Regions from separate parts of the Streptomyces sp. NPDC085946 genome, predicted to be linked through region 2. Evidence: riboswitches for the same ligand, from Rfam matches in the RefSeq annotation. Region 2 holds a riboswitch; each other region holds the start of a gene.
What was found. Region 2 has a riboswitch for S-adenosylmethionine ahead of ACIF8T_RS32365 (ABC transporter substrate-binding protein). Riboswitches for the same ligand answer to the same signal wherever they lie in the genome.
Positions count from the first base shown of each region.

Region 1: another riboswitch for S-adenosylmethionine. It lies ahead of thrC (threonine synthase); the one in region 2 lies ahead of ACIF8T_RS32365 (ABC transporter substrate-binding protein).
Region 3: another riboswitch for S-adenosylmethionine. It lies ahead of ACIF8T_RS03665 (aminotransferase class V-fold PLP-dependent enzyme); the one in region 2 lies ahead of ACIF8T_RS32365 (ABC transporter substrate-binding protein).

Region 1 is NZ_JBITSF010000005.1:84,710-86,967, reverse strand. It holds gene thrC (threonine synthase) at 31-1,320, opposite strand; SAM riboswitch class I at 1,339-1,485, opposite strand; gene ACIF8T_RS12630 (glucosyl-3-phosphoglycerate synthase) at 1,642-2,258, shown strand, end outside.
Region 2 is NZ_JBITSF010000022.1:80,995-83,252, forward strand. It holds gene ACIF8T_RS32360 (DUF1684 domain-containing protein) at 1-245, shown strand, start outside; SAM riboswitch class IV at 476-589, shown strand; gene ACIF8T_RS32365 (ABC transporter substrate-binding protein) at 959-2,258, shown strand, end outside.
Region 3 is NZ_JBITSF010000001.1:823,146-825,403, forward strand. It holds gene trpD (anthranilate phosphoribosyltransferase) at 1-965, shown strand, start outside; SAM riboswitch class IV at 1,050-1,166, shown strand; gene ACIF8T_RS03665 (aminotransferase class V-fold PLP-dependent enzyme) at 1,333-2,258, shown strand, end outside.

The sequences.
Region 1 (2,258 bases), on a different contig from region 2:
GCCCGCAGGCGGAGACGGCGGACGGGCCCGTCAGACGAGCCCCGCCTCGCGGAACGACTCCAGACTCGGCCGGATCGTCGCGGTGAGCCCCGTGCCCGCCACGGCGTCGAGCGTCTTGAGCCCGTCGCCGGTGTTGAGCACGACGGTGCTCTTCGTGGGGTCGAGGGCCCCGCTCTCGATCAGCTTGCGGGTCACCCCCACGGTCACCCCGCCGGCGGTCTCCGCGAAGATCCCCTCGGTCCGCGCCAGCAGCTTGATCGCGTCGACGACCTGCTCGTCGGTGACGTCCTCCACCGCCCCGCCGGTGCGGCGCGCGATGTCCAGGACGTACGGCCCGTCGGCCGGGTTGCCGATGGCCAGCGACTTGGCGATGGTGTTCGGCTTCTGCGGGCGGACCACGTCGTGCCCGGCCTTGAACGCCGTCGACACCGGCGAGCAGCCCTCGGCCTGCGCACCGAAGATCTTGTACGGCCGGTCCTCGACGAGCCCCAGCCGGATCAGCTCCTGGAGACCCTTGTCGATCTTCGTGAGCTGCGAGCCGGAGGCGATCGGCACCACGATCTGGTCCGGCAGCCGCCAGCCGAGCTGCTCGCAGATCTCGTACGCGAGGGTCTTGGACCCCTCCGCGTAGTACGGCCGCAGGTTGACGTTGACGAAGCCCCAGCCCTCGCCGGCCGGGTCGCCGATCAGCTCGGAGCAGAAGCGGTTCACGTCGTCGTAGTTGCCCTCGATGCCGACGAGCTCGCCGCCGTAGACGGCGGCCATGACGACCTTGCCCTGCTCCAGGTCGCGCGGGATGAACACGCAGGAGCGGAAGCCGGCGCGGGCGGCGGCGGCGCCGACGGCGCCGGCCAGGTTGCCGGTGGAGGAGCACGACAGGGTGGTGAAGCCGAAGGCGCGCGCCGCCTCCAGCGCCTGGGCGACCACGCGGTCCTTGAAGGAGTGCGTCGGGTTGCCGGAGTCGTCCTTCACGTACAGCCCGCCGGTGACGCCGAGTTCGCGGGCGAGGTTGTCGGCCCGGACGAGCTTGGTCCAGCCGGGGTTCAGGTTCGGCTTGTCCGCCACGTCCGCGGGGACGGGCAGCAGCGGCGCGTAGCGCCAGATGTTCGCGGGTCCCGCCTCGATCCGCTTGCGGAGCTCCTCGGCGTCGTGGCCGGAGAAGTCGTACGCGATCTCCAGCGGGCCGAAACACTCCTCGCACGCGAAGACCGGGCCGAGGGGCACCCGGTGACCGCACTCGCGGCAGGACAGCGCCGTGGCGGGGCCCAGGTCGACGGGGGCGGCGGATTCGGTGGTGCTTGCAACGGTCTGCACAGCCATGTGAGGCGAGGCCCTTTCTCCTCATCTTCCTCACGACGCATCTCGCCGTGAGACGGATTTGGCACCTTCCCTAGCCGGGAGCCTCGCCACGTCGACGTGACAAGACCGGCTGGAGGGTTGCCGGGGCTTCATCGGGCCGTGTCCCTCTGCCCCTCTGGATGAGCTGTATGTGGTTGTCAGCAGCGGTGGCCCCCGACATGCGATGGTCACCCGCGTTGTCCAAGACTGTAACCGACGGCCAGGACAGTTGAGATAGTCGTCCGAACCGCGAGATGGATCACACGGAGACCACGTGATCCGAACAGTGAGGAGCCGCAGACCGTGCTGGAAGAAGTCGAGCGCTGGCTGAGCACCCGCTCCTGGTCCGTGACCGATCGCCCGCTCCACCAGATCCTCGCCGCCAAGCGCGCCACCGGCCAGTCGGTCAGTGTCGTCCTGCCCGCCCTCAACGAGGAGGAGACGGTCGGCGACATCGTCGCCGTCATCCGCCACGACCTCGTGCAGCAGGTGCCGCTCGTCGACGAGGTCGTCGTGGTCGACTCCGGGTCGACGGACCGCACGTCGCAGGTGGCCGCCGCCGCGGGCGCGAGGGTGGTGCACCGCGACGCGATCCTGCCCCGCCTGCCCGCCGTGCCCGGCAAGGGCGAGGTGCTGTGGCGGTCCCTGCTGGTGACCCGGGGGGACGTCGTCTGCTTCGTGGACGCCGACCTGAAGGAGTTCTCCTCCGACTTCGTCGCCGGGATCGTGGGCCCGCTGCTCACCGACCCGGACGTCGACCTGGTGAAGGCCATGTACGACCGGCCGCTCGGCGGCGCGGCCGGGCAGGGCGGCCGGGTCACCGAGCTGATGGCCCGCCCGCTGCTGAACATGCACTGGCCGCAGCTGGCCGGCTTCGTGCAGCCGCTGGGCGGCGAGTACGCGGCCCGCCGCTCCCTGCT
Region 2 (2,258 bases):
AGGGCCGGCTGATGGTGCTCTTCACCGACGCGACCTCCGGGGTCACCACCTACGCCGCCAACCGGGCCCTGACGCTCGGACCGCCCACCGCGGACGGCACGGTCGTGCTGGACTTCAACCGCGCCGCGAACCTGCCGTGCGCCTACACGGACCTGGCCACCTGCCCGCTGCCGCCGGCCGAGAACCGGCTGCCGGTGGCGATCGAGGCGGGCCAGAAGATCCCCCGCGAGCGCGGCGGGTCCTGAGCCGGGCCGCCGGCCGGCCGAAGGAACGGCGGCCGGCCGGCGGCGCGTGCCCCGCCCGGCCCGGTCCCGGGGAGCGCCTCCGGCCGGCGGCCCGGACGCCGGTGCACGGACGCGCCCGGAGGACGGCGGGATGGGCACCCACCCGGCGGCCGAGACGGCCCGGCGTCCCCAACAGGGCCTCCCCGGTGCGGCATTGACGTACGACAAGTTCGCTCCGTACGATCACGAACGGCATTGAGTGTCAGCGTCAAGCCCTGGCTGGCTGACCGGCAACCCTCCCGCGCGGTGGGGTGCTCCAGGTGAAAGCCCGGCGGGATCACCGACGATCCCCGCAAGCGCGTGGCCCCTCCGGCGGGGCCGGAGATGGGGAGGACCGGCATGCGTCGTCACCGTGATGACCTCAGTGCCTCCTTCGCCGTCGCCACGGTGTTCTCCCGGCTCGCGCGCAGGCGCCACATCGACCTGAAGCGCTCGACCAGCTGCCTCTGTCAGGCCTGACGGGTCCTTCCCCGCTGGTCGGCGTCCGGCACCGGTCGTCGCCGCACCGTCTCCGTCCGATCCCGCCCTCTGCCGGATCCCCCGTTTCCCCCGAGTCTTGTCCGCACAGCGCTCCCCCGCCACCGGCACCGCGCCGACCGGGACCGCACGCCCGTGCGCGCCCGCGCCTCGTACGGCACCCCCGTGCCCGGTGACCCGAGTAGGAGAACCCCTCCGTGACAACACTTCCGGTTTTCAGATCCCCCCGACGGGCGGCGCTGGCCGCCCTTCTCACCGCCGGTGTGCTGCTGACCGCCTGCGGATCCGGTTCCGACGGCTCCGGCAGCGGCAGCAGTGGCAGCGGAAAGCCGAAGTCCGGCGGCACTCTGACCTTCGCGGTGGGTTCGGACGCCGGCTGCGTGGATCCGCAGCAGGTCGGCAGCAACGACACCATCTACTCGGTGCGCCAGATCGTGGACTCCCTGACCGACCAGGACCCCAGAACCGGAAAGATCGTGCCGTGGCTGGCGAAGAGCTGGGACATCAGCTCCGACACGACTACGTTCACCTTCCACCTGAGGCCGGGGGTCACCTTCAGCGACGGCTCCGAGCTGACCGCGCAGGTGGTCAAGGACAACTTCGACGCGGTGCCGAAGCTCGGCGCCCTGGGGACCCTGGCCCAGGGCTACCTGAGCGGCGTCAGGAGCACCACCGTGGTCGACCCGCTCACCGTCAAGGTCACCTTCAAGGAGCCCAACGCCCAGTTCCTGCAAGCCACGTCGACACACTCGCTGGGGATCGAGTCGTCGGCGAGCGTGAGGAAGACCCCGCAGCAGAAGTGCAGCGACGGCGTGATCGGCTCCGGTCCCTTCGTGCTGAAGCAGTACGTGCAGAACCGGTCGATCACCCTGGCCAGGCGCACCGGCTACGCCTGGGGTTCCTCGCGGTGGACCAAGAAGGGCGAGGCGTACCTGGACGAGCTGGTGTTCAAGGTCGTACCGGAAGCGGGGGTGCGGGCCGGCAGTCTCCAGTCCGGCCAGGTGGACGCGATCAGCAGCGTCGGCAAGGCCGACGAGGCGACGCTGGAGGGCGGCCAGGCCGCCCTCCAGCGGCGGGCCAACCCGGGCGTGGTGTTCGGTCTCGGGCTCAACAACGCGCGGCCGGTCCTGAGGGACGCGCGGGTGCGCCGGGCGATCCTGCTCGCCGTCGACCGGCAGCAGATCGCCGACGCCGTGTTCCCCACCGGCACCCGGGCGGCGACCAGCGTCCTGGCCCACACCACGCCCGACTACACCAGCCTCGCCTCGGACCTGCCCTTCGACGCGGCCGGGGCGAGGTCCCTGCTGGACCGGGCCGGCTGGAAGACAGGCGGCGACGGCATCCGCGCCAAGGACGGCAAGAAGCTCACCCTGACCATCAACTGGGTCCCCAACGCGGCGACCAACCAGCCCGCGCTGGAGCTGATCCAGCAGCAGCTCAAGGCCGTCGGCATCGGAGTGACCCTCAAGCAGCTCCAGCTCACCCAGCTGACGCCGA
Region 3 (2,258 bases), on a different contig from region 2:
ACACCGCCTGGGCGATGGACCTGATCATGCGCGGCGAGGCGACCGACGCGCAGATCGCCGGCTTCGCGGTGGCGCTGCGCGCCAAGGGCGAGACGGTCCAGGAGATCAACGGCCTCGTGCGGACGATGTACGAGCACGCCAACGTGATCGAGGTGCCGGGCGCCACGGTCGACATCGTCGGCACGGGCGGCGACGGCGCCAAGACCGTCAACATCTCCACCATGTCGGCGATCGTCGTCGCGGGGACGGGCGCCAAGGTCGTCAAGCACGGCAACCGGGCGGCGTCGTCGGCCTCGGGCGCCTCGGACGTCCTGGAGAAGCTCGGCGTCAACCTGGAACTGCCCGTGCGGCGGGTCGCCGAGGTCGCCGAGCAGGCCGGGATCACCTTCTGCTTCGCGGTGAAGTTCCACCCGTCGCTGCGTCACGTGGCCGCCGCCCGCGGCCAGCTGGGCATCCGCACGACCTTCAACGTGCTGGGTCCGCTGACCAACCCGGCGCGGGTCGGGGCGCAGGCGGTCGGCGTCGCGGACCCGCGCATGGCGCCGATCGTCGCGGGCGTCCTCGCCGAGCGCGGCAACTCCTCGCTGGTGTTCCGCGGTGACGACGGCCTCGACGAGCTGACCACCACCGCCACCTCCCGGGTGTGGGTCGTCCGCGACGGCAAGGTGACCGAGGAGACCTTCGACCCCCGGGACGTCGGCCTGGAACTGGTGCCGGTGGAGGCGCTGCGGGGCGCGGACGCGTCGTACAACGCCGAGGTCGCCCGCCGTCTGCTGGACGGCGAGAGCGGACCGGTCCGGGACGCGGTGCTGCTCAACTCCGCTGCGGCGCTGGTGGCCCTGCGGCCGGCGGACGCGCCGTTGGCCGAGCAGATCCGGGCCGGCATGGCGCAGGCCGCCGAGTCCATCGACTCCGGGGCGGCCAAGCGGACGCTGGAGCGCTGGGTGGCGGCCAGCAACGCCTGAACCGCACGCGGTGTGACGCAAGGCGCAGTCCAGGATCCGGACTGCGCCTTGCGCGCCGATGATCGTGTGGCAAGATGCTGAACAGGTCATGAGCGACAGCCATTCGGCCCCGGCCGGCTGTCCGGCAACCCTCCGTCCGTGGCGGGGTGCCCCGGGTGAGGACCAGGTCGTGGACAGCAGGGTCCACGGCAAGCGCGGACCCCTCGCGTCACCAGGGGTCCTGGTCGTTCGAGGGAGCCTTCCGTGAGCAAGCGAATGCGTTAGGGCCGCAGAGCCCCGCCTCCGCACGCCCTTTTCCTTCTTCTCCGCGCCGGAGCCGTGTGCGCTCGCGCGGTGATGCCACCTGCTCTGTCACGGGAGTTCCGCCATGTCCGTCTCCAGCGCTGCCGCCGACCGGTCCGTCCGCACCCCGCTGCCCGTTCTGGGCCGGGACGTCACCGTCCCCCTCGTCACCGGCGGCGAGGTCGCCTACGCCGCGCTCGACTACGCGGCCAGCGCCCCGGCCCTGCAGCGGGTCTGGGACGACGTGGCGGCGTACGCGCCCTACTACGGCAGCGTCCACCGGGGCGCCGGGTACCTCTCGCAGCTCTCGACCGACCTGTTCGAGAACGCCCGCGCCACGGTCGCCGGGTTCCTCGACTGCCGGGAGACCGACCAGGTGGTGTTCACCCGCTCGACCACCGACTCCCTCAACCTGCTCGCCGCCGCGCTGCCCGCCGGCTGCCAGGTCTTCGTCTTCGAGACCGAGCACCACGCCGCGCTGCTGCCCTGGCGGGACGCCCGGGTCACCTGCCTGGACGCCCCCGGCAGCCCCGACGAGGCCGTCGGGACGCTGGAGCGCGCCCTGGCCGACCGCGATCCCCACGGCCCGGCCCTGGTGTGCGTCACGGGCGCCTCCAACGTCACCGGCGAGCTGTGGCCCGTACGGGAACTGGCCGCCGCCGCGCACGCGCACGGTGCTCGGATCGTCCTGGACGCCGCCCAGCTGGCCCCGCACCACCCGGTGAGCGTCCGGGAGCTGGACGTCGACTGGATCGCTTTCTCCGGGCACAAGCTGTACGCCCCGTTCGGCTCCGGGGTCCTGGCCGGCCGCGCCGACTGGCTGCGGGAGGCCGAGCCGTACCTCGCGGGCGGCGGCGCCAGCCGCAAGGTCACCCGGCGCGCGGACGGGGGCGTGGACGTGGAGTGGCACGAGGGCGCCGCCCGCCACGAGGCCGGCTCGCCCAACGTCATCGGCGCCTACGCCGTCGCCTCCGCCTGCAAGGCGCTCACCGAGGCCGGCTGGGAGACGCT